2 regions of the Massilia sp. CFBP9026 genome follow, and region 2 is predicted to be linked to the other one. Evidence: predicted binding sites of a transcription regulator. Region 2 holds the regulator's gene; the other holds the start of a gene.
The links. The regulator FNR, encoded in region 2, switches genes on or off when oxygen is low (the NO sensors DNR and NnrR bind a similar motif). The targets are predictions, from matches to a motif close to TTGATNNNNATCAA.
Positions count from the first base shown of each region.

Region 1 (15,583 bases), on a different contig from region 2:
GCTCGAAGAGAATCCTGAACTCGACGTCCAGCACCTGCGCACCCTGATCCGCAACGCGCGCAAGGAAGTGGCCGAGTCCAAGCCGCCGAAGGCCTACCGCGAAATCTTCCAGATCCTGAAGGACCTGGGCAAGAAGAAGAAATCCGACGCTGAAGAAGAGGCCACCGATGACGAGTCAGACGACGAGTAATCAGGAACTGGTGATCGGCCTGGTGTCGGTCTCCGACCGCGCCAGCGGTGGCGTCTATGAAGACAAGGGCATCCCGGCGCTGAATGAATGGCTGGCGGGGGCGATCACCACGCCATTTCGAGTCGAGACGCGCCTGATCCCCGACGAGCGCGCCGCCATCGAGGCGACCCTGGTCGAACTGGTCGATAGCGCCCGCTGCCACCTGGTGCTGACCACCGGCGGCACCGGTCCGGCGCGGCGCGACGTCACGCCCGAGGCCACGCTGGCCGTCGCCACCAAGGAAATGCCCGGCTTCGGCGAGCAGATGCGCCAGATCAGCCTGCGCTTCGTGCCGACCGCGATCCTGTCGCGTCAGACCGCCGTCATTCGCGAAAGCGCAGACCATGCGGCACTGATCATGAACCTGCCGGGCCAGCCGAAGTCGATCAAGGAAACCCTCGAGGGACTGAAGGACGACGCCGGCAACACGGTCGTCGGCGGCATTTTTGCGGCCGTTCCCTACTGCATCGACCTGATTGGCGGTCCGTACATGGAAACCGATCCGGCGGTGAGCAAGACCTTCCGTCCCAAATCGGCGCTGCGTGCGCCTGCTGTTTAAACAAGAGAGCCTATGAGCCAGCTGCTGGAAAACATTGAAGTCGAGACCGCGCCGAACCCGGAAATCGCCATCATCTGGCTGCATGGGCTGGGCGCCGACGGCAACGACTTCGTGCCGATGGTGCGCGAACTGGACCTGGCCGGCCTGCCGGGCATCCGCTTCGTGTTCCCGCATGCGAACACGATGCCGGTGACGATCAACGGCGGCTATGTGATGCGCTCCTGGTACGACATCGTCGCCACCGACCTGGTGCGGCGCGAAGACGAAGCCGGCCTGCGCGCCTCGCAGCTGCAGGTCGAAGCGCTGATCGCCCGCGAAAAATCGCGCGGCATCCCGGCTTCGCGCATCATCCTGGCCGGCTTCTCGCAGGGCTGCGCGATGACCCTGCAGACCGGCCTGCGCCACCCGGAACCGCTGGCCGGCATGATGTGCCTGTCGGGCTACCTGCCTCTCGCAGGCGTGGCCGGCGCCGAGCGCCATGAAGCCAGCCTGGCCACGCCGATCTTCATGGCGCATGGCGTGCAGGATCCGGTGGTGCCGTTCGCACGCGCCGAAGATTCGCGCAAGGTGCTCGAATCGCTCGGCTACCAGGTCGAGTGGCATGCCTATCAGATGCAGCACACGCTGTGCCTGGAAGAGGTGCAGGATATTGCGAAGTGGATTCGCAAGGTTGTCGCGTAATTTTGCGGTATTGGTTTGCGGGCTGACTTGGGTTCCCGCCTACGCGGGAACGACGTGTTGATGGTCGTGATTCGGTCATACGTCCGCAGTCCGCTACCTCTGAACGTCGTTCCCGCGAAGGCGGGAACCTAAGTTTTTACCCCACCACAAGCGCCGCCTCCACCGCATCGCTCAACCGCGACACAATCTCCGACAAATCCGCCGGCGTCGCAATGAACGGCGGCGCCAGCAGCACATGGTCGCCGTGCTGCCCATCGATCGTTCCCCCCATCGGATAGACCAGCAGGCCGCGCGCCATCGCCTCGGCCTTGATCGCCGCATGCAGCTTGCGCTCGGGATCGAACGGCTCTTTCGTTTGCCTGTCGCGCACGAATTCCAGCGCCAGCAGCAGCCCGCGTCCGCGGATGTCGCCCACGTGTTCGTGCACCCCGAACACGTCGCCCAGCATGCGGCGCAGCACCGCGCCACGGCTGCGCACGCGCGCCAGCAGGTCGTCGCGTTCGATCACCTGTTGCACGGCCAGCGCCGCGGCGGCGGCCACCGGATGGCCGATATACGTGTGCCCATGCTGGAACATGCCGCTGCGGCTGCGCAGGCACTCGACGATCGCCTTGTGCGCCAGCACCGCGCCGATCGGCTGGTAGCCGGCGCCCAGGCCCTTGGCCACGGCCACGATGTCGGGCGCCACGCCGTCCTGCTCGATCGCGTACATGGTGCCGGTGCGGCCCATGCCGCACATGACTTCGTCGGCGATGAGCAGGATGCGATGGCGGTCGCATATCTCTCGCACGCCCTGGAAGTAGCCGGGCGTGGGCGGGATCGCGCCGCCGGTCGCCCCCACCACCGGCTCGGCCACGAAGGCGATGATGTTCTCGGGCCCGGCGCGCAGGATAGTCGTCTCCAGTTCATCGAGCAGGCCGGCGGTGTAGTCGTCGACGCTGACGCCGTCGGCGCGGCCGCGGTACTCGTAGCAGGCCGATACCCGCAGGGCATCCTTCAATAGCGGGGCGAAGGCGCGCCGCCGCCACTCGTTGCCGCCCACGCCCAGCGCGCCCAGCGTGTTGCCGTGGTAGCTCTGGCGCCGCGCCAGGAAGCGCGTGCGCTGCGGCTCGCCCATCTCGACCCAGTACTGGCGCGCCAGCTTGAGCGCGGTTTCCATCGCCTCCGAGCCGCCGGAGACGAAATAGACGCCGCCCATATCTTGCGGCCCACCCTCGACCAGGCGCTTGGCCAGCTGCTCGGCCACGTCGGTGGTGAAGAAGGCGGTGTGGGCATAGGCGCAGCGGTCAATCTGGCGGTGCATGGCGGCGATCACGTCGGGGTGGCCGTGGCCCAGCGAAGAGACGGCGGCGCCGCTGCTGGCGTCGATATAGGTCTTGCCATTGGTGTCGACGAGCGTGATGCCCTCGCCGCCGGCCGCGAGGGGCGGCACCTGGCGCAGGCTGCGGTGGATGATGTGGCTCATGAACGCTTACCTCCAGTGGGGTCGACACTTGACGATAAGCGCGCGGGCGACGGCTTCTTTTGATTTTTAGCGCGGGCCGTGCGAATATTTCTGTGGATTCACTTTTGGTGCAACACATGAGTGAGCAGATGAGCGAACGCCTGGGCCCCATCCCGGATCACGCACTGAGCGAGGCCCAGCGCACCGCCGCGCAGGAGATCGCCGCCGGCCCGCGCGGCGCCGTCTACGGCCCCTTCGTGCCGCTGCTGCGCAGCCCCGAGCTGATGAGCCATGCGCAGCGCATGGGCGAGTACCTGCGCTACCGCAGCGCGATCGGGGTGCGTTTGTCGGAGCTGGCGATCCTGGTCACGGCACGCCAGTGGGACCAGCAGGTGGAGTGGGCGATCCATGCGCCGATCGCGGCCCAGGTGGGGATTCCGTCGTCGGTCATCGCGGCCATCGCGGCGCGCGAGCGGCCGGGGGACATGCTGGTGGACGAGGCGGTGGTGCACGACTTCTGCGTCGAGCTGCACGAGCACAAGGCGGTGTCGGACCGGGTGTATGCCGATGCGCTGGCGCTGTTCGGCGAGCAGGGCGTGGTCGACCTCATCGGGATCAACGGCTATTACACGCTGCTCGCCATGGTGATGAACACGGCGCGCACCAGCGTGCCCGAGGAGGGCGCGTGGCGCATGCCTGATTAAGAATTACTTCGGAAACGCCACCACTTCGGCCTGCTGCTCACCCAAACCCGCGATCCCCAGGCGCAGCTGGTCGCCCTTCTTGAGGAAGCGCTGCGGCGAGCGGCCCATGCCCACGCCCGGCGGGGTGCCGGTGGTGATGATGTCGCCCGGTTCCAGGGTCATGAAGCGCGATACATAGCTGACGATTTGCGCCACGCTGAAGATCATGCTCGCCGTGTTCCCGGTCTGCATACGCTTGCCATTCAGCTCCAGGTAGAGGTCGAGGTCCTGCACGTCGTAGATCTCGTCGCGCGTGACCAGGAAGGGGCCGACCGGGCCGAAGGTGTCGCAGCCTTTACCTTTATCCCACTGCGAGCCCATCTCGAACTGAAAAGCGCGTTCCGAGACGTCGTTGACCACGCAGTAGCCGGCCACGTGCTTCAGCGCGTCTTCTTCGCTCACGTACTGCGCGCGCGCGCCGATGATCACGCCCAGCTCGACTTCCCAGTCGGTCTTCTTCGAGCCTTTCGGCAGCTGAATCGCATCGTCCGGGCCGTTCAGGGAGCTGATCGCCTTGGTGAAGAACACCGGCTCGCTCGGCATCGTGGACTTGGTCTCGGCGACGTGGTCGGCGTAGTTCATGCCGATGCCGATGAATTTGCCGACGCCCTTGACCGGCACGCCCAGGCGCGGATTGCCGCGCACCAGCGGCAGGGTTTTGTGGTCGATCTTCGCCAGCTTGCGCAGCGCCTTGTCGCCCAGTACCGACGCATCGATGTCGTCGATGATGCCGGACAGGTCGCGCAGGCGGCCTTCTTCGTCGAACAGGCCCGGTTTCTCTTTGCCCGGGCGGCCATAGCGCACCAATCTCATTGTGGTCTTCCTCGTCGTGAACGCGCGGGCCGTGGCGGCCCGCGTCAAACCGGGGATGATACCAAGGATCGGCCTATTGACTGAGTAGATAGGCGCTGATGTCGATCGCATCGCGCTCGCTCACGCCCATGGCCGGCATCGCATTGCCCGGGTCGATGGCCTGCGGATCCATGATCCAGCGCACCAGGTTGTCCTGGGTGTTCGGCACCTTGCCGGCGATGTAGCGGCGCTCGGCCATGTCCTCGAGCGGACGGCCGACATAGACTTTCGAACCGGCGATGCCGGGCACCGCATGGCAGGAATGGCAGGCGTACTGGCTCAGCGCGACCATGCCGCGTTCGGGATCGCCCTGGATGCCGGGCGCCGGCCGCGTCGGGCCGCAAGCGGCCACCAGCATGGCCAGCGCCATCATGGCGGGAATGCGTGCTGCGGTCATGGCGCCTCCCCCTGGGTTACGGTTGCCGCCGCTGCCCCGGTAGAGGTCATGCGGCGAAAATCTTCCTGCGTCATGTTCGGCATGGACGACACGAACGCCACCACGGCCCAGATATCGTTGTCGCTCAGATGGTATTCCCAGGCCGGCATGCCGCTCATCTTGATGCCGTTGCGCGTGATCCAGTACAGCTCGCGCGTTTCCCAATTGAGATCGGCGTCGACCAGCGGACCGGGCACCGGCTGCATGCTCATGCCCTGCTTGAGCGGCGCCACACCCGGCCCGCCATGGCACTGGATGCAGTTGGCCTTGTAGACGGCGGCGCCGCGCAGCAGCTGCTCCGGCGCGCCCAGTCCCTCGGGCACCTGGATATCGCGCGCATGGTTCTGCACCGAGTACTGCAAGCCTTCCTCGAAGACGGTATAGATCAGCGGGTAGTGCTGCTGGGTGGCGGCGATGTTGTAGAAGCCGCCGCGCAGGACGATCAGTCCGATGACGGCGCCGATCAGTCCTGCCCCCAGCAGGGTCAGCACCATGGTCTTGACAATAAGTCGTGCGCGATTGGATAGCATAACCTAGGGCGTTCAGTTAAAAAAATGACATCTAATTTCTTGTATTATAAAAGCCACAGCTTTTTCACGAAAAATCAACCGTGCGCATGAATATCTGTCAATACGGCCGTCCATCCCCGCTCCGCGCCGGCACCCTGCTGCTGTGCGCGGCGCTGGCGAGCGCCTGCAGCAGCCAGGACCAGCCCAGCCGTGTCGAAGGCGGCGATCCCGAGCGCGGCCGCCTGCTGACCCAGCAATACCAGTGCGCGGCCTGCCATTTCATTCCCGAGGTGCAGGGCACGAACGGCGACGCCGGCCCGTCGCTGCAATACATGGGCCGCCTGAGCTATATCGCGGGCAGCATCCCGAACCAGCCCGAGAACATGGTGCGCTTCCTGCGCAATCCGCCCGCGGTCAAGCCCGGCACGCTGATGCCGGCGCTCGGCATTTCCGAAGAAGATGCGCGCCACATGGCCGCCTTCATGTACACGCTGAAATGAGCCAGCTGCGATGAACGACCTGCAATCCGTCCTCCACCCGGCCGGCGCCGATGCCGCCATCATTCACCAGTTCACCTGGGTGCTGTTTGTCGGCGGCACGCTGATCTTCATCTTCGTGATGGCCTTGCTGACGCTGGCCATGCGGCGCCAGGCGCGCCCGATCCGGCCCGCCATCTGGATCTTCGGCGCCGGCATCGCCTTCCCGGTCGTGGTGCTCACCGCCCTCCTCGCCTGGAGCACCTGGCGCAGCGCGCAGCTGGCGCCGCAGACCTCGCACGACGCGATGACGATCTCGGTCACCGGCAAGATGTGGTGGTGGGAGGTGCGCTACCGCGACCCGGCGACCAACCGCGAGATCATCACCGCCAATGAAATCCACATCCCGGTCGGCGAGTCGGTCTACCTCGGCTTGACGGCGTCCGACGTGATCCACAGCCTGTGGGTGCCGGCGCTGGCCGGCAAGCGCGACATGATCCCGGGCCGCGTGACGGGCCTGACCCTGCGCGCCGACAAGGCGGGCGTCTATCGCGGCCAGTGCGCCGAGTATTGCGGCGAGCAGCACGCGCGCATGGCCTTCCACGTGATCGCCCTGCCGCGCCCCGAATTCGACGCCTGGCTGGCGCGCCAGGCCGGGCCCGCGCTGCCGGCCGACACCACGGTGCTGCAGCGCGGCCGCGAAGCCTTCCTGGCGCAGCAATGCCAGGCCTGCCACACGATCCGCGGCGTCACCGACGTGCCGCCATTCTCCGAGCAAGCGAGGATCGCAGACACCTCGCGCCTGGGCCCCGACCTGACCCACGTCGGTAGCCGCCGCGAGATCGCGGCCGGCACCCTGCGCAACCACCGTGGCACGCTGGCCGGCTGGATCGCCGACCCGCAAGCCATCAAGCCGGGCGTGTTCATGCCGCCTTCACAAGACCTGGACGGCGAAACCCTGCGCGCACTGGCCACCTACCTCGAGCACCTGAAATGACGACGCGCGACGCGACCTTACCCGATCAGTTACCGAACCCCGTGCCCCGCCCACCGCTGGAGCTGACCCGTCTCGAAGAGATCTGGGAAACCCCGCGCGGCTGGCGCTTCTTCAAGTCGGTCAACAACACCAATATCGGCCTGATGTACATCGGGACCGCGATCCTGTTCTTCATCCTGGCCGGCATCCTGGCCCTGATCATGCGGGTGCAGCTGGCGGTGCCGGACAACGACCTGGTGGCGGCCAGCACCTATAACCAGATCTTCACGATGCATGGCACCGTGATGATGTTCCTGTTCGCGATCCCGATCGTCGAGGCGATCGCGGTCTACCTGCTGCCCAATATGCTGGGCGCTCGCGATCTACCCTTCCCCCGCTTGTCGGCGTATGCCTTCTGGGCCTATGCCTTCGGCGGCCTGGCGTTCTTCTGCACCCTGTTCTGGGGCCTGGCGCCGGACGGCGGCTGGTTCATGTATCCGCCGCTGACCGGCATGAAGTATTCGCCCGGGCTGAATGCCGACTTCTGGCTGCTGGGGATCGGCTTCATCGAGATCTCGGCGATCGCCGGCGCGATCGAGCTGATCGTCGGCATCCTGTTCACCCGCGCGCCGGGCATGACCCTGCGCCGCATGCCGGTCTATGCCTGGGCGATGCTGGTGGTGGGCGTGATGATCATCATCGCCTTCCCGGCCGTGATCGCCGGCACCGCGCTGCTCGAACTCGAGCGCGCCTTCAATATGCCGATCTTCGATCCCGAGCGCGGCGGCGACCCGCTGATCTGGCAGCACCTGTTCTGGTTCTTCGGCCACCCCGAGGTCTACATCATCTTCCTGCCGGCGGCCGGCATGATCTCGACCATGATCCCGACCATCGCCCAGAACCGCCTGGTGGGACGGCGCGTGATCGTGGTGGCGCTGGTCGGCGTCGGCATCTTCAGCTTCGGCCTGTGGGCCCACCACATGTTCACCGCCGGCCTGGGCGTGCTCGAGATGAGCCTGATCTCGGCGGCCAGCATGGCGGTCGCGATCCCCACCGGCATCCAGGTGTTCGGCTGGATCGCCACATTATGGAGTGGCCGCATCAAGCTCAATGCTCCTACTCTTTTCATGCTCGGCTTCATGTTCATCTTCGTGCTCGGCGGCTTGACCGGCGTGATGGTGGCCGTGATCCCGTTCGACTGGCAGGTGCACGACACTTATTTCATCGTCGCCCACCTGCACTACGTGCTGATCGGCGGCATGGTGTTCCCGGTGTTCGCCGCCATCTATTACTGGCTGCCACTCATCAACGGCAACCAGATGTCGGAGCGCTGGGCCAAGCCGATCTTCTGGCTGCTGTTCGGCGGCTTCAACATCACCTTCTTCCCGATGCACTTCACAGGCCTGTACGGCATGCCGCGCCGGGTCTACACCTACTCGCACGAGATGGGCTGGGACTGGCTCAATATGGTCTCGACCGTCGGCGCCTTCATGTTCGCCCTCGGCATCCTGGCCATGATCGTCGACGCCACCCGTACCCTGCGCCGCCCGACGAAAGAGGTGGGCAATCCGTGGAATGCGGCGACCCTCGAGTGGCTGCCGTCCGAAGACTACGGCAACCGCAGCATCCCGATCGTCACCTCCGACGATCCGCTGTGGGACCAGCCTAACCTGTCGAAGGAAGTCGAAGAAGGCCGCCACTACCTGCCCAATACCGTCACCGGCCGCCGCGAGACGATCGCCACCAGCCCGGTGAGCGCGACGCCGAGCTACCTGATGATCCTGCCCGGCGACAGCTGGCTGACCGTGATCGGCGCCGCCGGAACCGCCGGCTTCTTCCTGCTGCTGACCGTGAAGGCAATGGTGCTGGCCACTATTTGCGGCATCATCGCCGTCGCCTCCATCATCGGCTGGCTGTGGCAATCGGACCGCAGCGTGAACATGCGCGAGGCGCCGATCGGCGGCGGCATCAAGCTGCCGATCGGCGCGGTCGGGACGGCCTCGCATTCGTGGTGGGGCACCTTCATCATGCTGATCGTGATCTACGGGATCTTCTGGTCCTTCGCCTACACCTACATCCACACCTCGATGCGGCTCGAGATCTGCCCGCCGCCGGGCGCCTCGCTGCCCGACGGGACGTACACCATCGGCGCGGCCATCCTGCTGCTGGCCGGCTCCGCCCTGGTCTGGTTCGGCGGCCGCCTGAAGGGCCACGGCATGGCCTGGACCACGCTGGCGGCGCTGGCCTGCACCACGGCCGCCTTCCTGCTCGACGTGCACAGCTGGCGCCTGGTACACCTGGACGGCACCAAGGATGCTTGGAATGCCTCGATCTCGATCATGCTCGGCTTCCAGGGCGTGATGCTGTTCGTGCTGCTGCTGGCCGCGCCCTACCTGTGCGTGCGCGCCTGGCGCGGCCTGGTCAAGCCGGAAAACCGCGCCACGCGCGACAATATCGCGCTGATCTGGCATTACGTGACGCTGCAGGGCCTGACCGCCATGGTGGTGATCCGTGGCCTGCTGCTGGTGATGGATTGACTATGGACGACCGATTCTTCCAGCGCGCCACGCGCGCCTCGCTTCCCCTCCTGGTCTGGGCCGCGCACTTTGGCTTGAGCTATATCGTGGCCGCGGCCCAGTGCACGCCGGGCGCCTGGCGGCCCGAGGGGCCGAACCCGTGGCTGCTGGGCGGCGTCACGCTGCTGGCGCTGGCCATCTGCGTATGGAGCGGCGCCGCCGGCGGCAAACGCCTGCGGCAGGGGTCGACCGAGTTCGTGGATTATGTGGCGGCGGCCAGCGCGGTGCTGGCCTTCGTAGCGATCGCGTGGACCGGGATGCCGGTGTTGCTGGTCACTGGATGCGCCTGACGGCGCATCAGCCCGCGTCCGGCACCACGCGCCAGATCACGTTGCCGACGTCATCGGCCACCAGCACCGCGCCCTTGCGGTCGACCGCGACGCCCACCGGCCGGCCATGGGCCTCGCCATCCTTGTTGACGAAGCCGGTCAGCATGTCGACCGGCTTGCCGTTCGGCCGGCCATCCTTGAACGGCACGAACACCACGTTGTAGCCCGAGCGCGGCTTGCGGTTCCAGGAGCCGTGGTTGCCGATGATGGCGCCGTGCCTGAACTGCGCCGGCAGCAGCGAGCCTTCGTAGAAGGCCAGGCCCAGCGCCGCCACATGGGCGCCCAGCGCGTAATCCGGCACGATCGCCTTTTCCACCAGGTCGGGACGCGGCGGCTCGACGCGCGTGTCGACGTTCTTGCCGAAGTAGCTGTACGGCCAGCCATAGAAGCCGCCATCCTTCACCGAGGTCAGGTAGTCCGGCACCAGGTCGCTGCCGATCAGGTCCCGCTCATTCACCACGGTCCACAGCACACCGGTCTCGGGATGCCAGGCCATGCCGTTCGGATTGCGCAGGCCCGATGCGAAGACACGCGTCTTGCCGCTGGCGACGTCGATCTCCAGGATCGCGGCGCGGTTCTGCTCCTGGTCCATGCCATTCTCGGCGACGTTGCTGTTCGAGCCGGTGGTCGCGTACAGCTTGCTGCCGTCCTTGCTGGCGATGATGTTCTTGGTCCAGTGGTGGTTCAGCGGCCCGCCCGGCAGCGGCGCCACCTGCTGCGGCTTGTCCAGGATCTCGGTCACGCCTTCCTTGTACGGAAAGCGCACCACGGCATCGGTATTGGCCACATACAGCACGTCGCCCACCAGCGCCATGCCGAACGGCGAATTCAGGTCTTTCAGGAACACGCTTTTCAGCTCGGCCACGCCGTCGCCATCGGCGTCGCGCAACAGGCTGATACGGTTCGCGCTCGGCACGCCGGCGCCGGCGCGCGCCATGACCTTGCCCGTCACCCAGTCGCCGATGCCCTTCTTTGCGGGACGCTGCGGCGCATTGGTCTCGGCCACCAGCACGTCGCCGTTCGGGAGTACATAGATCCAGCGCGGGTGATCCAGCGCGGTGCCGAAGGCGTTCACCGCCAGGCCGGGCGCCGGGGTCGGCGTCATGTTCGCCGGCCAGCTCTTGGCCGGGGCGATGTGGACGGTCGGGATCAGGGTCCTGTTCGGCTCCTTCAGGGTCGGCTGCGAACCCATGTCGGCGCCGGCCGGCAAGGTCGATTTATCGCCGCAGGCGGCCAGCAGCAGCATGGCGGCGCCTGCGCACATCAACGGAAGTGGTTTGCCCATGGCTTTCCCCAGGAATATTGAATGGGGAAAGTGTATATGACAAGTCGCCCTTGCACGTTACGGCTGAGAAAGCTCAGCCGTGCGCCGGCGCGCGAAGCGCCACAGGCCGGGTAGCTGAATCGCCACCAGCAGGGCGAAGGCGGCGCGGTAGGCTTCCGGCGGCGCGCGCCCGAGTACATCGGGTGTCCACAGCCCGATCACCAGCCCGAAACCGGCCTGCACCAGGAAGGCGCCGATGAAGATCAGGAGGTTCAGGAAAGTCGCGGCGCGTCCCGTCAGTTCGCGCGGCATCGATTGCGCCACGATGGCGTACTCGATGCCGGTGATCGTGCCCACCAGCGTGAACATCACCGACAGCATCGCGAAACTGGGCCGGTAACCGACCACGAAGGCGGCCTGCACCAGCACGAAGAAGGTGATGCCGCCGGCCGCCACATCGAGCGGCGGCATGCCGTGCCGTCCGGCCCATTCGGTGATCATGCCGACCGCGATCGCGCCGAACACCACAGCCGCCATCCCCAGGTAGAGCAGATAGGCGACCGCGGGCTCGGGATAGCGCCCCACGTCGGACAGCCAGCGCCCGATCCACAGGCCCTGCACGCCGAAGAAGACCGCATGCGGGATCAGCACCAGCGAAGCCACCGCGCGAAAGCTCGATGCCCGCCAGACTTCGCGCAGGGCCGGCAGAAGCGGACCGCGCTGCGCGGCCGGGCCATCTGTCTTGGGGTATAGCAGCGCGATCAGCAGGCCGGTACAGGCCACCAGCGCCGCCAGCAGGAGGAACAGGCCGCGCCAGTCGGTGTATTCCAACGCCGCGCGCACCGGCATGGTGGCGCTGGCGGCGCCCATGCCGCCCACCGCGATCAGGTAGCCGTGCACCGACGGCAGCCGGTTCGGCGCGATCCAGGTGGAGATCGCCTTGACCGCCGCCATGAAGCAGCCGCCCAGGCCGCAGCCCATGACGGCGCGCGCCGCCAGCAGGCCATAAAAGCCGCTGCAGTTCGCGAACAGCAGCGCGCCGCAGGAAGCCAGCAGCAGCATCGCCACCTGCACCCGGCGCGGCCCATAACGGTCCAGCGCCATCCCGACCGGCAGCTGGACCAGGGCGAAGGCGAAGAAGAACGCGCTGGTCAATAATCCGAGCTGGCCCGGCGTGAGCGCCAGCGCACCCACCAGGTGCGAGGCCAGCACCGCGTTCACGTTGCGCAGCAGCGAAGACAGGAAGTGCCCCAGCGCGAACGGCAGGAACACGTAGAAGAACACCCCCACGCCGGACAGGCGCAGGGGTGCCGGGCAAGCCAGGCCGGCTGGCATCATCGGACCGGGGACTGGCATCAAGCCGCGTCGGGCTGGGCTTCGCCGCGCTGGCCGGCCGGGACCAGCGGGATCACGCGTCCGCCGGGGCCGCGCAGCGGACCGCCGCTTTCCATCTCGAAGAAGAAGCGGTCGCGCCCGAACGCGGGCTTGAGGTGGTCGAGCCAGGTCGCATTGGGATCGAACCTGGCGAAGAACGGGCGGCGCACCCATTCCGGATTGCGCGCCTGCAGGAACTGCAGCGCGAACAGCTTCTCGCCATTGATGGTCACTACCCCGTCGATCACGACCTTGCCCGGGAAGGCGCTCATCGACGGCCCGCGCACGGTGCGCGACAGGCCCGAGACCATCGAGTACGCTTCCTGGAAGATCTCATGGGCGCGCGCCAGCGGCAGCGAGAAGTAGTCGCGCGGGCCGGTGTCGCGCTCGACGAACATGTAATAGGGGATGGCGCCCAGGCGTACGCCGGTGGTCCACAGCTCGGCCCAGCTCTTCGGGTCTTCGTTGATGTGGCGGATCAGCGGGCCTTGCATGCGCAGGGTGGCGCCGGTGCCGACGATGCGCTTGACCGCCTGCTGGGCGATCGGCGCGCGCAGCTCGACCGCGTGGTTGTAGTGGCCCATGATGGCCAGGTTCTTCCCGCTCGCCACCACCTTCTCGAACAGGCGCAGCAGGTCGTCGCTGTCCTTGTCCGACACGAAGCGCTGCGGCCAATAGGCGACCGACTTGGTGCCGATGCGGATGTTCTGGATGTGTTCCAGCTCGGGCGCCAGCAGGGGTTCGAGGAACTCTGCCAGCGAGCGGGTGTTCATGATCATCGGGTCGCCGCCGGTGATCAGGACGTCGGTCACGTCCGGATGCATCTTGAGGTAGGCCACCAGTTCGCTGCACTCGCGCGCATCGAACTTCATCTCTTCCATCCCGACGAACTGCGGCCAGCGGAAGCAGAAGGTGCAGTAGGCGTGGCAGGTCTGGCCGGCGCTGGGGAAGAACAGCACGGTTTCCTTGTACTTGTGCTGCAAGCCCTTGAGCGGCGCGTCGTTCACGCGCGGCACGTTGTGCGTCATCTGGCCGGCCGGGTGCGGGTTCATGCGCATGCGGATGTCGTGCACCAGGCGCGCGATCGCGGCATCGTCCTTCTTGTACAGCACCAGCTCGCGCAACTGCTCGTATTCCTGGGCCGGCAGCATGTCGCGGTGCGGGAAGGTCAGGCGGTAGATCGGATCGTCGGGCACGCGCTTCCAGTCGATCAGCTCATCCATGACATAGGCGTTGGTGCGGAACGGCAGCACGTGGGATACCACCTGTACGGCTTCCTGCAGCTCGGGCGTGAGCCATTCCCATTGGCGCGCAGTAACGATGGACTGGCGCGTATACGGCTTGAACTTCGAGGGCGTCGATGCAGTCGTGATCACGTCGATTCTCCGGAAACGAAAGATGAAGCCGGCGGGGAATAAAAATTGCCGGGAAGTACCCATCTTAGGTAACTGAGCTACTGCTCAATTGCCGTGAATCAACATAACCAAGCCGGACGCCCGAGTTAAAACAAGGAAGGCACAAATCCCGGACAACGCCGGGCAGCGCCGCCCCCTGCCGCGGCAGGAGGCAGCCACGCGCTATGGCGCTGGACTGAATGGCGGGCGCCTGGCGAAATGCCGGCTGACGAGGTAGTCGCCGTCGAGGCTCAAGTGATTGTTATCGCGGTACATCAGACGCCCGTCGATCATCGCATGGCACTCACGTTCGTCGCACAGTGCCTCGGACGCATCGAACCATTCGACCTGCGGAAACTCGCGGGCCAGGCCGGCCAGGACTTCCTTGTGCTGCGCGATCTGCGTGTCCCATTCTTCGCGCGTAATGGAGCACGGAAAGCGCGTGGCCGAGGAAGCCACCCCGGCGCGCTTGATGCACGCGCGCGGATCGAAACCGATGGTCGGGACATCGCTGATGAAGATCACGTGCTTGCCCGCGCCCAGGAAGCGGCGGAAGGTTTCGCGCGCGGCCTCGATGACGACCTTGCCGCCAGGGGCGGCGCTGAAGCGCGCATGGGTCGAGATCAGCACGGTTTTCACCGAGTCCATCGCGAGTGCTTTCTCGAGCAGCGGCTGGGTCGCCTGCTGGTACGGATCGTCACCCGGCTCGATGCCCCAGTAGGGATAGCGGGTGCCCAGCTTCAGGAGGTTGTCGCCGAGTCCGTCGTAGTACTTCATCAGGCCGTACACCAGGTGATAGGCATGGCTGTCGCCCAGCAGGACCACGGTCGGGTCCCTGGCGGGGTCGGACATGATGCAATAGTCATACATCGACTCGAAGCCATAGCGCGCCTTGCATGCCGCCGCCTTGGCCTTGTCCTCGAACACCACCAGGGCCTGTTGGTTGGCCAGGTTGTCCTGGACCACCTCGCGCTCGGGCAGGCCTTGCCTGAACCACAGATAGCCGCCGGTGGCGGCGCAGGCGAGCATCAGCCCGCACAGGACGGCGATCACGGTCTTTTCCCTGGCTGCGCGCAGCGGGAGCTCCACGACGCGCCAGGTCAGCCAGGCCAGCATGAACGCCAGCGCCACCACGCCGGCCCGGATCGTCGGCGCCGGCGTCCCCGACTCGATGATCTGGGCGAAGGCCAGCAGCGGCCAATGCCACAGGTAGAGCGGATAACTGATCAGTCCAACCCACACCATCAGCCGGTTCGACAGCACCATGCGATTGAACCACGCCCTGGGGCCCGCCGCGATGATGAGCAGCGCGCCGACGGCCGGCAGCAGCGCCGGCCATCCGGGGAAGCGGTGATCGCGCGTGATCGACGCCAGGCCGGCGCCCAGCAGGACCACGCCGGTCCAGGCCAGCTGGTCAGGCGACAGCCGCGGCAGCCGCCGCGCCGCGCCGCGCGCAGGGAGCAAGGGCAATCCAGCGGCCGCCCGCGCGTGCACGCAGGCCAGGCCTGCCCCCAGGAGCATTTCCCAGGCGCGGCTGGCCGGCGAATAGAAGGTGGCGCTGGGATGGTGGATGACGCCGACGACGTTGACGAGAAAGGACACCACGCCCAGCGCCGCCGCGACCAGCAGCAGGTTCATGCGCCGCTTCCAGGCCAGCAGCAACACGACAGGCCACAGGATATAGAACTGCTCCTCGATCCCGAGCGACCACAGGTGCAGCAGCGGCTTGGTTTCGGCCGCG
Region 1 is NZ_JAXCWH010000002.1:260,202-275,784, forward strand. It holds gene yjgA (ribosome biogenesis factor YjgA) at 1-190, shown strand, start outside; gene mog (molybdopterin adenylyltransferase) at 168-788, shown strand; gene SOM28_RS05310 (alpha/beta hydrolase) at 801-1,469, shown strand; gene SOM28_RS05315 (aspartate aminotransferase family protein) at 1,606-2,934, opposite strand; gene SOM28_RS05320 (carboxymuconolactone decarboxylase family protein) at 3,063-3,617, shown strand; gene SOM28_RS05325 (fumarylacetoacetate hydrolase family protein) at 3,621-4,469, opposite strand; gene SOM28_RS05330 (c-type cytochrome) at 4,543-4,905, opposite strand; gene SOM28_RS05335 (c-type cytochrome) at 4,902-5,474, opposite strand; gene SOM28_RS05340 (c-type cytochrome) at 5,561-5,953, shown strand; gene coxB (cytochrome c oxidase subunit II) at 5,964-6,926, shown strand; gene ctaD (cytochrome c oxidase subunit I) at 6,923-9,442, shown strand; gene SOM28_RS05355 (hypothetical protein) at 9,445-9,771, shown strand; gene SOM28_RS05360 (PQQ-dependent sugar dehydrogenase) at 9,779-11,095, opposite strand; gene SOM28_RS05365 (MFS transporter) at 11,153-12,430, opposite strand; gene SOM28_RS05370 (KamA family radical SAM protein) at 12,430-13,824, opposite strand; gene SOM28_RS05375 (acyltransferase family protein) at 14,026-15,583, opposite strand, start outside.
Region 1: the regulator FNR is predicted to act here: its motif matches at 13,913-13,926, upstream of SOM28_RS05370 (KamA family radical SAM protein).

Region 2 (15,583 bases):
TCCGCGCGGCCAACTATTACCTGAGCAAGAACACGACCCTGAAGGAGGGCGAGAAGGTCCTGGCCGAGGGCATCCGCGCCATGTCGCTCGACTGCCAGGCCTGGCTGCGCGCAGCGTTGGCCACGCCGTTCGAAGGCAAGACGGCGGTGGTCACCCACTTCGCGCCGAGCCTGATGAGCGCCGATCCGCGCTACGGCCTCACGCCCGGCACGGCCGGCTTCTGCAATGCGCTCGACGGCCTGTTCAAGCACGCGCAGCTGTGGATGCACGGCCACCTGCACTGCCTGAACGACTACATGGTCGAGGGCCGCGACGGCGCCCATTCCTGGTCGTGCCGGGTTGTGGCCAATCCGCTGGGCTACCTGAGCAAGGGCGAGCAGGAGGGCTTCCGTCCCGAGCTAGTGATCGAGCTGTAAGCCAGACTACTGCGTCGCCTCGTCGGCCGACGAGAAGGTCCCCATCAAGACCTCGATTCCATCCGCCGCCTCGGGCGGGTGTTCCTGTTCCGCATATTCGGCATATACCCAGTCGCCGCCGGCGCGCGCCACGCCCTCGGGCGGCAGCGGCTCGTGCTGTGGGGTCTTGGCCAGCGCGACGCGCATGAAGTCGACCCACATCGGCAGCGCCAGGGTCGAGCCGAATTCGCGGCCGCCGAGCGAGCGCGGCTCGTCATAACCCATCCAGGCCACCGCCGACACGCCGCCGCCATAGCCGGCGAACCAGCCGTCGATCGCATTGCTGGTGGTGCCCGTCTTGCCGGCCAGGTCGAACCTTTGCAACTGGCGCGAGGCCGCCGCCGCGGTGCCAACACGGGTGACGTCGCGCAGCATGCTGTCGACGATGAAGGCGTTGCGCTCGTCGAGCACCCGGGCGCTTGCCTGGCGTGGCGGCGGCGCAGCCTGTTCGAGCAAGACCTTGCCGTCGCCATCCTGGATGCGCGCGATCAGCCACGGTTCGACGCGGTAGCCGCCGTTGGCCAGCACCGCATAGGCGCCGGCCATCTGCAGTGGCGTCACGGCGCCCGTGCCCAGGCCGAGCGTCAGGTTGCGCGGCTGGCGGGCGGCGTCGAAGCCGAAGCGCGCCAGGTGCTCGCGGGTGTAGTCGACGTCCAGCGCGCGCAGCATGCGCACGGTCGGCACATTGCGCGAGCGCGACAGCGCGTGGCGCACCGTGACCGGGCCTTCGAACACATTGTCGTCATTGCGCGGCGACCAGCTGGCGTAGGCCTTCTCGGCGCTGAAGTCGAGCGGCTCGTCGAGGATTTGCGTGCCGGGGAAGAAGCCGCGTTCCAGGCCGGCGGAATAGACGAAGGGCTTGATGCTCGATCCAGGCTGGCGCCAGGCCTGGGTCACGTGGTTGAACTTGTGGACCGAGTAATCGAAGCCGCCGACCAGCGCGCGGTAGGCGCCGGTCTCGGTGTCGAGCGCCACGAAGGCGGCGGCCACCTCGGGCAGCTGGGCGATCGCCAGGGCGCCATCGGCGGCCTTCGCAAGCCGGATGACGGCGCCGGGCGCCAGTTTCGCCGCGGGCTTGGCCTTGCTTGAGAGGGCGCCGGCGGCGAAGGCCAGGCCCGGGCCGGTGATCTCGACGGCGTCGCCGTTGGCGAGCAGGGCGCGCACCCGCTTTGGCGATGCAGCGACGACCACCGCCGGGATCAAGCCGTCCACGGAGGGGCGTTGCTGCAGGGCGGCGGCGATCGCGTCCGTTTTTTCGTCGGCGCCGGCCGGCAGCGCGATGCGCGCTTCCGGGCCGCGGTAGCCGTGGCGGCGGTCGTAGGCGAGCACGTTGCGGCGCACCGATTCATAGGCCGCGTCCTGCTCGGCGGCCACGATGGTGGTGGTGACCGTAATGCCGCGTTCGTAGGCCGCCTGGCCGAAGCGGGCGTGGACCGCCTGGCGCGCGATCTCGGCGACCCAGGCCGCGCGCGGGTTCAGGGTAGCGCCGTAGCTGCGCACCTGCAGCCGTTCGTCCAGGGCGCGGCGGTACTGGAGTTCGGTGATCATCGCCAGTTCGCGCATGCGCCTGAGCACGACCTGCTGGCGCTTGCGGGCCGCCTGGGGATTGGACACCGGGTTGCTGCTGGAAGGGTTTTGCGGCAGGCCGGCCAGCATCGCGATCTCGGCCAGGCTCAGGTCTGGCAGCGGTTTGCCGAAATAGGTGCGCGCCGCGCTGGCGAAGCCGTAGGCGCGCTGGCCGAGATAGATCTGGTTCAGGTAGACCTCTAGGATCTGGTCCTTCGAGAGCGCCTTTTCGATCTTGTAGGCGAGGGCGACTTCGGTCAGCTTGCGCGGCAGGGTCTTGTCGCGCGACAGGAAGAAGTTGCGCGCGACCTGCATCGTGATGGTGGACGCGCCCTGGCTGCCGAAGTCGCCGATATTGGCCTTGGCCGCGCCGAGCGCACGAATCCAGTCGACCCCGCCGTGCTCGTAGAAGCGGGTGTCCTCGATCGCCAGCACGGCCGATTTGAGCAGCGCCGGCACCTTGGCCACCGGGACGAATTCGCGGCGCTCGGCGCCGAATTCGCCGATCAGGACCTTGTCGGCGGTGTACACGCGCAGCGGGATCTTCGGACGGTAGTCGGTGACGGCCTTGATGTCGGGGACGTCCGGCAGGAGGGAGGCGCTGGCGTCGCCCGGGACGGCGGCGGCCAGCAGCAGAATGGCAGCGGCGGACAGGCGTGCGATGCGGGGAGACGGGCGGTAGCGTGAGAACATGGCGGCGGGTACGAAAGGAAAGTGCGTCGATCATACTGTCCGTCCCGCAGCCTGGCTTGCGATGAACGGCAGGTAGCGCCGCCTGCTCCTGCGGGGTGCAGCAGGCGCTACCTCCGGAGCAGGCGTCTGTGCGTTTCGAAGCGCAAGTAGAATCCTCGCTCCAACCACTCTTCGAATCGAACATGCTGCGCTTTTACCCTGAGACGACGAAGGTCATTTTTTTTGACCTGGAGTATTACGTGCCTGAAGCAGATCGGGTGCGCACCAGTCACGGCGGACTGAGTTTTTCGCCATTCCTGCCTGGGCATAAAATCATTGGCGGTGTCTTGCAGACTTATTTTCCGATGCAGGATCGGCTGGAAGCGCCGCGACGGTTCTGGGAGTGGGAACTCGGATCGGAAGACGCAGTATTGAGAGGACTGTACGAATACCTGGAGGCGCAGTGGCGTTCGATCAGCAAACAATCTGGAGGGCTGATGCTTGCAGGGATTGGCATCTCGCACAGCGATATACCGGTGCTGCTGGCGCGTATGGTTCATGCTAGGGTTGCGCCGCCGGAAAATGTACATGATCTTCTTTGCGGATGTCGACAGATTGACTTGAGTGTTGCGACATACACCCAATTCTCGTTCAATCAGAGCTACTTCGCCTATCCGAAAACCAAAGCGGCACTCTATCAAAAATATATTCCTGGCCGAACAATGGAGTCCGGCACGCGTGTCTGGGATGCTTACGACGTCAAGAATTATCAAGCGATCGAATCGAGGTGCCAGCAAGAAGTCGACGACATGGTGACGATCTACAAGGCCATGATCGATCTGAGCAAGCATACAGGTAGTGGCTTGAAGCGCCTCAAGCGTTTGGAAAAAATCATCGACCAGCATCCCGAGCTGCTGCCAAGGAGGGGGACGAATGAATCGGATCCTGCGCAACTAGTCGCTTAAGCGCCCTCAATGCGCGCCGCGGTGCGCCGACGCACACGAAATGACTCCCGCCACCAGCAACCCCAGCGCGGCCGTCTCGAACCCACTCGGCCAGCGCGCTTCCCACAAAAAGCCATACAGGGCCGCGAAGATTGTCTCGAACACGATCATCTGCCCCATCAGGCTCAGGGGCAGCGCGCGGCTGGCGTGGTTCCACAGGGCGTTGCCGACCACCGAGCACAGGATGGCCACCGCGCTGACCAGCGCGCCGAACTGCAGCCAGGCCGGTAGGGTGTGCTCACCCGGCGCCAGCACGAAGGCCGGTACCGCCAGCGCCAAGGCCATGACGCCCGTGACCACGCCCACCAGCAGGTTCCATTCATGCGACGAAATCCCCTCGATGCGCGCCAGCCAGCGGATGTTATGTACCGCGAAGATGGTCCACGACACCAGTGCGCCGAAGGCGCAGGCCAGGCCGGCCAGCGATCCAGGCCCGGACGCCGACAGCGACTCCCAGCCGATGCAGGCCAGGCCGGCGCCGCTCAGCAGCAGTGAAGGCAGCAGCCGGCGCAGCGGCACCGCATTGCCGTCGCGCGAGCCCACCAGGGTGACCGCGATCGGCAGCAGCCCGATCACGATCGAGGCCATTGCCACGCCGCCCAGTTGCACGGCGTTGGCCAGGAACAGGTAATAGATGATGTTGCCGGTGAGGCTGAGCGAGATCAGGCCGCGCCACGCCGGCCAGCCGAGGTGGCGGCGCAGCCGTCCCCATGCCGGGTAGATGAGGATAGTGGCAATCAAGCCATAGGCCAGGTAGCGTCCGGCCGAGAGCTGGATCGGCAGGAATCCGGGCGCCAGTTCCGGGGCCAGGAAGACCAGGCCCCAGAGTGCGCCGGCGGCGATGCCGGCGCCGATGCCGAGCAGGGTGGAGCGGGACAGTCCGCCCGCGCCAGTAGCGGTGTACATGATGAATCTCCTTTGAAAGGAGATTCTCGGACCTGATCGTGCATCCAGTCTTGGCCGGGACTACTGCGGCTTTGGTGGATTCTCTTGACCTGCACGCCGATAGGCAGCGGGCGTGGTACCGAATACGCGGCGCATGGCCCGCGTCAGGCTGGCCTGGTCCGAGAAGCCGCAGGCGAGGGCGATGTCGGCCACGCTGCGCGCGCTGTGGGTCAACAGACCGCGCGCGCAATCAAGGCGGCAGCCCAGCAGCCAGGCATGCGGCGTGCTGTCCAGCTCTTCGCGAAACAGTGCGTGCAGGCGGCTGACGCTCAGGTTGGCGGCATTCGCCATTGATTCGGTGCTCCAGGCCAGGCCGGGCGCGGCCTCGATCCGTGCCAGCAGGGCCGCCAGGCGCGAGGTGGCGCGCGGCGCGTCCAGGCTCAGGGTGTCGAGCAGCAGCGGCACCCAGCCCTGCACTAGCGAACGGGCCGGCGCGCGGTGTGGACCAGTTTCACGGGCCATCAGTCCCATGAACTCGACCAGCTTGCGCGCCGCAGGGGCCAGCGTGACGAAAGGCCGCTCCAGCAGGCGCTGCCAGGGACCGTCGTCGAAGGCGGCGCCATCGACGTCGACGATCAGGGAATCATTCGCGCCCGGACTCGATTGCGCATGCCAGGCGCCGGGCGCCACCAGCGCGCCATGCAGGGGATCGAGCCGGCCGCGCCGCTCTTCGATGTCGAGCACGACTTCGCCGTGCACCGGCAGCACCAGCTGGGCGAAGTCGTGGCGGTCGCCCCAGTGCACGCGGTCGTAGCTACGCAGGTGCAGGTCGGGCGCCATGATGTTTCAGGCCATCGGGCTGCACACGTCGGTGCCGGCCGCCAGCGCCTTCAGCTTGACCGGATCGAGCAGCGTCACTTCGCGCTTGTCGACCTCGAGCCAGCCCTGCTTTTTAAAGCGCGACAGCAGGCGGCTGATGCTTTCGATCGTCAGGCCCAGGTAGTTGCCGATGTCTTCGCGCGACATGCGCAGCTGGAAGCGGTTGGCCGCATAGCCGCGGGTGGCGTAGCGCGCCGACAGGTTCACAAGGAACACGGCGAAGCGCTGCTCGGCGCGCATATTGCCGAGCAAGAGCATGACGTTCTGCTCGCGCGTGATTTCCTGGCTCATGATGCGGTGGAAGTGGCGCAGCAGCGTCGGCACTTCGCCGAACAGGTCTTCCAGGCGCGCGAACGGGATCTCGCACACCTCGGAATCTTCCAGCGCCACCGCGTCGCAATGGTGGGTGCCGCTGATCGCGTCCATGCCCAGCAGCTCGCCGGCCATCTGGAAACCCGTAATCTGCGCTTCGCCGGCCGCGTTCACCTGGTAGGTCTTGAAGTGGCCGAAGCGCACCGCGTACAGGTTGCGGAACGATTCGCCCACGCTGTACAGGCGCTCGTCGCGTTCCAGGCGGCGACGGCGGCCGATGATCTTGTCCAGGCGGTCGATCTCGGCGTCTTCGAGGCCCATCGGCAGGCACAGCTGGTGCATGCTGCACTGCGCGCAGGACTTGAGGGCGTGGATATTGAGAGGCGGCTCGGCTTGCCGGGACAGGGTCTGGCTCATGAGGGATGGTCGCTTGGTTCGGGTACACCGGAATTATAGACGTGTTGAAGCGTTTATCTCGACAAACAAATGCCATTTATTGCATTTGAGAAACAAATTCGTTGTGTTCCGGTCGTTTGGCGCCCGTGCTCACCCATGCTGGGTTCATTTAGCCGTATAGGCAACTGTGCGCACTCAATATCAATCGAGGCCTACACTGCCATATAAATTGAACAACTGGAGTGTTCCCCAGTGTCATCAACAACCGAGACCGTGCCCGATCGCAGCGCCTTTGCCACCGCAATCGTTCGACCGGACCTGCCGCCGGGCGGCGAAGACCAGGCCAGGGCGGATCTGTATGCCTTGCTCTCCCGGCTACTGCTGGCCGCGCCCGACGCGGCGCTGCTCGATGCGCTCGCGTCCAGCGATCCCATCCTGGCCGAGGGCGGCGACCCGGCGCTCGAACGCGCCTGGGACCAACTGACCGTCGCATCCGGCGTGATGGACCCCCGACTCGTCCACGATGAATTCAGCGCGCTGTTCGTCAGCGTCGGCACGCCGCCGGTCGATCCGTATGGCTCGCGCTACCTGGCCGGCTACATGAACGACACGCCGCTCGCGCATCTGCGCGAAGACCTGGCCCAGCTTGGCCTGGCGCGCATACAGGGGCGGGGCGAGTTCGAAGACCACCTCGGCGCGCTGTGCGAGACCATGCGCGTGCTGGTGGCCGGCACGCCCGGCATCCGGCGTCAGCCGCTCGACGTGCAGCGCCGCTTCTTCGAGGCCCACATCGGCTCCTGGTGCATGCGCGCGTTGGACGACATCGCCAATGCCGATGGCGCCAATTATTACTGCCTGGTCGCGCGCTTCGCCCAGGCATTCCTGGCAATCGAGGCCGAAAGCTTCGGCGTAGGAGAGGAAACCGATGAGCAAGCATGATCCACAAGCCCATGACCAGCCCGACCCGGCCCGCCGCGGCTTCCTGAAAGCCGCCCCCCTGGGCGCACTGGTGGTGGCCGCTGCCGCCGCCCCGGCGACCGCGGCACCGCAGGCCGCCCCGGCCGCGCCCGACCCCAAGGTCAAGCGCGGCTACCACGAGACGGATCACATCCGCCGCTATTACGCCACCGCCGCCTACTGGTAGGCAAGCAGAGGAATCGATATGTCACTGGTCAAGTCCACGCGCGACAGCGCGTTGAAACGGCGCCGCTTCCTGGTCGGGGCCGGCGTTGCCGCCGGCGCCGGAGCCCTGGCGCGCCACCTGCCGCTGAACGTGATCGAACCGGCCCAGGCCGACCCGGTAGCGGATACCCCGGTGCCGACCGTGGTCAAGCGCACCGTCTGCAGCCACTGCTCGGTCGGCTGCTCGGTCGATGCCGTCGTCGCCAACGGCGTCTGGGTGCGGCAAGAGGCCGCCTTCGATTCGCCGATCAATATGGGCGCCCACTGCGCCAAGGGCGCTTCGGTGCGCGAGCACGCCTTCGGCGAGCATCGCCTGCGCTATCCGATGAAGCTGGTCAATGGCAAGTACCAGCGCATCTCCTGGGACCAGGCGATCGACGAGATCGGCGACAAGCTGCTCCAACTGCGCAAGGAAGCCGGGCCCGATGCGCTGATGGTGATCGGCAGCTCCAAGCACAATAACGAGCAAGCCTACCTGCTGCGCAAATGGGTATCATTCTTCGGCACCAATAACTGCGACCACCAGGCCCGCATCTGTCACTCGACCACCGTCGCCGGCGTGGCCCAGACCTTCGGCTACGGGGCGATGACCAACTCGTTCAATGACCTGCACTACAGCAAGGCGGTGCTGTTCATCGGCTCCAACCCGGCCGAGGCGCACCCGATCTCGATGCTGCACTTCCTGCACGCCAAGGAACTGGGCGCCAAGATGATCGTCATCGATCCGCGCTTTACCCGCACGGCGCGCTTTGCCGATCACTATGTGCGCGTGCGGCCCGGCACCGACATCCCGCTGGTGTGGGGCATCCTGTGGCATATCTTCAATAACGGCTGGGAAGACAAGAAATTCATCGAAGAGCGCACCTGGGGCATGGAGGACGTGCGCGCCGAAGTCATGAAATGGACGCCCGATAAGGTGTCGGACGTTACCGGCGTGCCGGAATCGGCGGTGCGCATGGCGGCCGAGATGCTGGCCACCAACCGTCCCTCGTCCGTGGTCTGGTGCATGGGCATCACCCAGCACCACGTCGGCACCGCCAATGTGCGCGCGCTGTCGATCCTGCAGCTGGCGCTGGGCAATATCGGCATTCCCGGGGGCGGCGCCAATATCTACCGCGGCCACGACAATGTGCAGGGCGCCACCGACGTCGGCCCCAACGGCGATTCGCTGCCTGGCTACTACGGCCTGGCCGAAGGGGCCTGGAAGCACTTCGCCGCGGTCTGGGGCGTCGACTACGAGTGGATCAAGTCGCGCTTCGGTTCAAAAGAATTGATGGAAAAGCCTGGCATCACGGTGTCGCGCTGGTTCGACGCGGTGAATGAAGGAAACCAGTTCATCGACCAGCCCAGCAATCTGCGCGCCGTGCTCTACTGGGGCCACGCGCCGAACAGCCAGACCCGCCTGCCGGACATGAAGGCGGCGATGCAAAAGCTCGACATGATGGTGGTGATCGACCCCTATCCGAGCATGACGGCGGCGATGCATGGCCGCAGCGATGGGGTCTACCTGTTGCCGGCGGCCTCGCAGTTCGAGACCCAGGGTTCTTGCACCGCCTCGAACCGCTCGATCCAGTGGCGCGAGCGGGTGATCCAGCCGCTGTTCGAATGCAAGACCGACCACGAAATCATGTACCTGTTCGCGCGCAAGCTGGGCTTCGCCGACGAGCTGGTGAAAAACATCAAGGTGGTGCACAACGAGCCGGTGGTCGAGGACATCCTGCGCGAGATCAATCGCTCGTGCTGGACCATCGGCTACACGGGCTGCTCGCCCGAGCGGCTCAAGCTGCACATGGAAAACAAGCACACCTTCAACCCGACGACGCTGCGCGCCGATTCCGGCCCGTGCAAGGGCGACTACTACGGCTTGCCGTGGCCGTGCTGGGGCACGCCGGAAATGAAGCATCCGGGCACGCCGATCCTGTATGACCTGAGCAAGAGCGTGGCCGAGGGCGGCTTGCCGTTCCGTGCCAACTGGGGCGTCGAGCACAACGGTTCGAGCCTGCTGGCGGCCGACGGCTCGACCAACAAGCACAGCGAGCTGGACTTCGGCTACCCCGAGTTCGACCACGTGTTCCTGAAAAAATTGGGCTGGTGGGCCGAGCTGACCCCGGCCGAGCAAGCCATGGCCGAGGGCAAGAACTGGAAGACCGACCTGTCGGGCGGCATCATCCGGGTCGTCATCGCCCACGGCTGCGCGCCGTTCGGCAATGCCCGGGCGCGCTGCAATGTGTGGAATTTCCCCGATCCGGTGCCGGTCCACCGCGAGCCGCTGGCCACGCCACGGCGCGACCTGGTGGCCCAGTACCCGACCTACGACGACAAGGCCAATCACTGGCGCCTGCCGACGCTGTTCAAATCGGTGCAGGCGGTCGACTATTCGAAGGATTTTCCGCTGATCATGACCTCCGGCCGCCTGGTCGAATACGAGGGCGGCGGCGAGGAAACCCGGTCCAATCCCTGGCTGGCCGAGCTGCAGCAAAACATGTTCGTCGAAATCAACCCGCGCGATGCGGTGCAGATCGGCGCCAAGCTGGGCGAGTACGTGTGGCTCGAGACCCCGACCGGCGCGCGCCTGAAGATGATGGCGATGGTCACCGAGCGGGTGCCGGTGGGCCTGGTGTGGGCGCCGTTCCACTTCGGCGGCTGGTGGATGGGCGAAGACCTGGAACAACACTATCCCGAACATGGGGCGCCGATCGTGCGCGGCGAGGCCATCAATACCGGCTGGACCTATGGCTATGACGCCGTGACCATGATGCAGGAAACCAAGGTGTCGCTGTGCCGCGTGGTGCGCGCCTGAGCTGACGGAGGAGACCGACATGCCAGCAAGAATGAAATTCATCTGCGACACGGAGCGCTGCATCGACTGCAACGGCTGCGTGACCGCCTGCAAGAACGAGCACGAACTGGCCTGGGGCATCAACCGGCGCCGCGTGGTGACGATCAACGACGGCATCCCGGGCGAGCGCTCGGTATCGGTGGCATGCATGCACTGCACCGACGCGCCGTGCCTGGCCGTGTGCCCGACCAACTGCATCTACCATACCGAGGATGGCATCGTCCTGCACAGCAAGGACCAGTGTATCGGCTGCGGCTACTGCTATTACGCCTGCCCGTTCGGCGCGCCGCAATTCCCCGAGACGGGCCTGTTCAACCACCGCGGCAAGATGGACAAGTGCACCTTCTGCGCCGGCGGCCCGGAACCGGATACCTCGGAAGCCGAGTTCAAGAAGTATGGCCGCAACCGCATCGCCGAAGGCAAGCTGCCGGCCTGCGCCGAACAGTGCGGCACCAAGGCGCTGCTGGGCGGCGACGCCAACATCATCGCCGACATCTATCGCCAGCGGGTCGAGACGCGCGGCTATGGCCCGCAGCTGTGGGGCTGGAAGATCGCCTACGGCAAACCGAAACGCGGCGGCCAGTACAAGGCCGAGGGCGACTCGCCACGCGTCAACCAGGACACGCGCGATTCGCAGAACCATTCCGGGAGGTTCCCGACATGAAGCTCATCAAGATCTGCGCACTGATCCTGCCGGCCGTGCTGCTGGCCGGCTGCCTCGAAGTGGACCAGCATCCGCCATGGATCAAGGGCGAATACGCCGGCAAGAAGGACGACCGCCACTACCAGCGCCGCTTCCACAACGACCGCCTGGCCTGGTGGGCCACGGTCGAGAACCGCAACGGCAAGCAGAACGAATACAACCGGGCCAACCCCTGAGGAGGCACCATGCGAGCGACTTTAAATACGCTGCGCGCCATGCTGTTCCTGGCGGCGGCCCTGGTGTTCTCCGCTAGCTGGGCCGGCGTCAAGAACCAGAATGCCACGCCGGCCTATGCCGAAGAACAGACCATGCTGCAGATCGAGGCCGACTCGGTGGTGCCCGATCCCGGCATGACCAGCCCGGCATCGGGCCGGGTGCACATGGACCGCCACTACCTGGGCCAGTACGGTAGCAAGGAAGGCAACGTCATCGTCCAGCGCGGCGGCAATACCTGGCGCCACCTGCGCAACGGGCCGCTTGCGACCATCGCCGGCTTCATCCTGCTCGCGGTGCCGCTGGCGATCTTCGTGTTCTACCGGACCATCGGCCCGGCCAACCAGGTGGCGGAAGCAGGCCGCAAGATGCAGCGCTTCAATCGCTGGGAACGCCAGGTGCACTGGGCGACGGCCTTCAGCTTCATCGCGCTCGGCCTCACCGGCATCATCATCATGTACGGCAAGAAGATCATGCTGCCGTGGATGGGGCACGACCTGTTTTCCTGGGTGGCGATCATCTCCAAATATCTGCACAACTTCGTCGGACCGCTGTTCATCCTGTGCTCGATCCTGATGTTCTTCACCTTCTTGAAGCGCAATTTCTACAACCGCGCCGACTGGCAATGGGTCAAGCAGGGCGGGGGGCTCATCAGCCACAAGCACGTTCCGGCCGGCTTCTTCAATGCCGGCGAAAAGACCTGGTTCTGGGGCGGCGTGGCGCTGCTGGGCCTGATCATGTCGGTCACCGGCCTGGTGCTCGACTTCGCCGTCGGCCAGACCCGTTACGTGATGCAGGTGGCGAACGTGCTGCATGTGGGGGCTGCGGCGCTGTACATGGCCGCCGCGATGGGCCACGCCTACATCGGCACCATGGGCACGCCCGGCGCCTACGAGGCGATGCGCTACGGCACGGTGGACGAGAACTGGGCCAAGGCCCACCACCAGCTGTGGTACGAACAGATGAAGACCGGCGTCCCGCCCGGCATGGACAAGGACGGCAAGATGGTGCCTGGCCAGGGCGGCCGGCCGCAACCCGGTCCGGCGCACTGAGGAATGGCGATGAGACTACGCAATGCATCGATCGTGGGCGCCGTGGTGCTGCTGGCGTGCACGCTGGCCGGCTGCGACCGCGGCCAGGCGCCCGCCGCCAACGGCGTGATCCAGACAAAGTATCCCGGCCAGGTCTCGTCCGGCGGCATGACGAGCGGCCAGATCATGGCGCGCACGGCCCGGCCGGAAACCGATGCCACCTATGCCGGCGGCACGCCGGGCATCGCCGGCGGTTCGGGCGGCAATACCAGCGGCGCCGAGATCGGCGGCGCGACCCAGGAAAGTGGCCAGGGGCCGTCGAGCGGCGTCACCCAGCCGGCGGGCGCCGGACGTCCAGGCGGCGACCTGCCGTCGGGCGAGAATCGCCCCGCCGCGCCGGCGCCGGGAAGCACCGAAGCCCCGGCAGCCAATAATGCCGCGCCGCAGGGGCAGTCAGGAGGAACACGATGATGACCAAGCGAATGCACACCTTGGCGGCGCTGGCGCTGGGCCTGAGCCTGGCCGGCGTCTCCTGGGCGGCCCTGCCGCCGCCGCCGCCGGCCCAGGCCCAGGCCGCAGCGGCGAAGAAGGCCGAGGCTGACGCCAAGGCGGCCAAGGAAAAGGAAGCACTGAACGCGTCGATGGAGCGAATCAGCGGTCAATGGCGCCAGCGCGCCGCGCAGGAGGGTTGGACCATCAAGCCGCCGCCGCCCGTGGGTGGGCCGATGGGTGTCGCCGCATCCGATCCGACTCCGGCCAGTGCCGGCGTGCCGGCGCCTGCCCCTGCCGGCGGCGCTCCGGGAACGTCGGGCGCCGCGCCCGCCACGGCCGCCGCGCCGCTCGGGGCGCGTGCGCTGCATGCGGCCAATGTGCCGGTCAAGAGCGAGAAGCTGGGCACGGCGCGTCCGAGCGAAGACGTCAAGCAGGGGCCGACCCGCGCCGAGCCGGCCGGGGCTTCGCCGACGGTGAACAAGAAGGGCGTGCCCGAGAACGCCCCCAAACAGTAAAGGCACAACGATGAAAATGGGAAGCATGCCGGTCGCCATCATCATGCAGCGGCGCGCGGTGCAGCACCGTTGGGGCGAGTTGGACAGCTGGGCCGCGGTGGGCATCGTGCCGGACCGTGGCGAGCTGCCGCGCCTGTCGGTGCTGAGCGAGAGCGCGGAACGCGACTACTACCTGGTCTCCGGCCTCGAGCTCGAACTGTACACCGACGAGAACGAAGGCTATTACGAGAACATCATGGCGCCCGAATCGAAGGTGTTCGTGCTGTGGCGGATGGAAGAGGGGCGCGCGATGCCGGCGCGCGCCTCGGTGAGCTACGTCGAGGGTACACGCATGTTCGATTCGGGGGAGGCGGCCGACGGCGTGACCATGCCGGCCGAGATCTACAGCTGGGTCGCGGGCTATCTGCGCGAGAACTTCACACCGCGTCCGCGCAAGGGAAGGCAGCACGGATGAGCGCTGACGTCTTGGCCGAAGAAGGGTTCCTGCGCCGCTGGGCGCGAATGAAATCGTCGCCGGAGCCGGTGGAGCAGGCCGTGGCCGCCGAGGCGCCGGTTCCCGCCGTCCAGCCGCCGCCGGTGGAAGAAGCGCGGCCGCTGCCGACCCTGGACGACGTGGCGCGCCTGACGCCGGAATCCGATTACTCGGCCTTCGTCGCCAAGGGCGTCGACAAGGCCGTGCAGCGCATGGCGCTCAAAAAACTGTTCGCCGATCCGAACTTCGCGGTGATGGACGGCCTGGACATCTACATCGCCGACTACAACAAGGCCGCGCCGCTCACCGACGCCATGCTGGCTTCGCTCAAGCACGCACCGGGGGTGTTGAACCGCCTGCTGGGCGAGGATGACGACGACGATGACCCGCCAGCCGAGGGCGAGGGCGCGCCAACACAAGGGACCCCATGAATATCCGACTCAACGACGGGGCGGCCTCCGACCCCGTCCAGGATGACCGCGACCGGACCGCCCGCCTGGCCGCGCTGCAGGCGGCGCGGGATTTTCCCGACTTCGAGGCCGCCGTCACGGTCGACTACCGTTCGCACGGGCGCACGCTGGTGGTGGGCAGCGCGGTCGACGCGCTGCCGCTGGCCGACCGGCTGGCAGGCACGCTGCCAATCACCGTGCTGCTGCTGGACGAGCCGGACGGGCAGCCGCGCCTGTATCCGGTGCATCTAGCGCAGACGGTGGCGGTGGCCGGCTGGCTGGGCGCCTTCGAGGCGCGCTGGCGCGCGGCCGGCCAGCCGGTGGGCGAGGGCAGGTTCGACCTGGTGCTCGACCTGTGCCCGGCGCGCCTGATCGCCAGCCACCAGCGCCCGCACGGCTACTACGCGCCCGGCCAGGACGAGGCGGCGCGGCTGGCTGCGGTCGAGGCCCTGCTCGATATGGTCGGCGATTTCGAGAAGCCGAAATACTTCAGCTACAAGGAGCGCATCTGCGCCCACGGCCGCAATGGCATCCACGCCTGCACCGCCTGCGTCGACATCTGCTCGGCACAGGCGATCGCGAGCGACGGCGACCGCGTGAAGGTCAACCCCTACCTGTGCGCCGGCTGCGGCGCCTGCGGCACCGTGTGCCCGACCGGGGCCATGAGCTATGCCTATCCGCCGGTGCCGTTGACCGGCAAGCGCATCCAGGCGGCCCTGCGCGCGTTCCGCGAGGCAGGAGGCGCACAGCCGGTGCTGCTGCTGCACGATGGGCGGGGGCAGGACGTGCTCAATCGCGTTGGCGACAGCGTCCCGGGGCGCATTTTGCCGTTGTCGTTGCACCACGTCGCCTCGACCGGCATCGACGTCTGGCTGACAGCGCTGGCCTATGGCGCGGCCGGCATCGCCGTACTGACGACGGGCGACGAGGCGCCGCAATACGTGCAGGCGCTGGGCGAGCAGATGGGCATCGCCCAGGCCGTACTCGATGGCCTGGGCTATGCCGGGCCGCACTTCCAGTTGCTCCAGCTTGGGAATTCTCCACTGGAGGCGGCCCAGGAACTGGCGCTGGCCCTGCGCCACGCGCCGCGCGGCGACGCGCCGGCCACGCCGGCCGTGTTCCACCTGTCGGTCGAGAAGCGCAACACCCTCGACTACGCCCTCGACCACCTGCACCGCCATGCCCCGCAGCAGCCGCTGGACATCGGCTTACCCATGAAAGCACCGTTCGGCGCGCTGGCGGTCGACCGCCAGGCCTGCAGCCTGTGCATGTCCTGCGTCGGCGTCTGCCCGGCCAATGCGCTGCAGGACGGGCAGGGCGCGCCGCAGTTGCGCTTCATCGAGAAGAACTGCGTCCAGTGCGGCCTGTGCGCCAATACCTGCCCCGAGAACGCGATCGCGCTGCTGCCGCGCATCTCGTTCGCGCCCGAGCGCATGGCGGCCGTGGTGCTGAACGAATCGCAGCCCTTCCACTGTATCCGCTGCAGCAAGCCGTTCGGCACGCTGCAGATGGTCGAGA
Region 2 is NZ_JAXCWH010000001.1:383,672-399,254, forward strand. It holds gene SOM28_RS01610 (metallophosphoesterase) at 1-416, shown strand, start outside; gene SOM28_RS01615 (penicillin-binding protein 1A) at 423-2,714, opposite strand; gene SOM28_RS01620 (3'-5' exonuclease family protein) at 2,897-3,658, shown strand; gene SOM28_RS01625 (DMT family transporter) at 3,665-4,603, opposite strand; gene SOM28_RS01630 (helix-turn-helix transcriptional regulator) at 4,664-5,422, opposite strand; gene fnr (fumarate/nitrate reduction transcriptional regulator Fnr) at 5,429-6,190, opposite strand; gene SOM28_RS01640 (TorD/DmsD family molecular chaperone) at 6,422-7,108, shown strand; gene SOM28_RS01645 (formate dehydrogenase) at 7,095-7,313, shown strand; gene SOM28_RS01650 (formate dehydrogenase subunit alpha) at 7,332-10,151, shown strand; gene fdh3B (formate dehydrogenase FDH3 subunit beta) at 10,171-10,854, shown strand; gene SOM28_RS01660 (hypothetical protein) at 10,851-11,069, shown strand; gene SOM28_RS01665 (formate dehydrogenase subunit gamma) at 11,079-12,158, shown strand; gene SOM28_RS01670 (hypothetical protein) at 12,168-12,608, shown strand; gene SOM28_RS01675 (hypothetical protein) at 12,605-13,144, shown strand; gene SOM28_RS01680 (DUF3305 domain-containing protein) at 13,155-13,598, shown strand; gene SOM28_RS01685 (DUF3306 domain-containing protein) at 13,595-14,047, shown strand; gene SOM28_RS01690 (4Fe-4S binding protein) at 14,044-15,583, shown strand, end outside.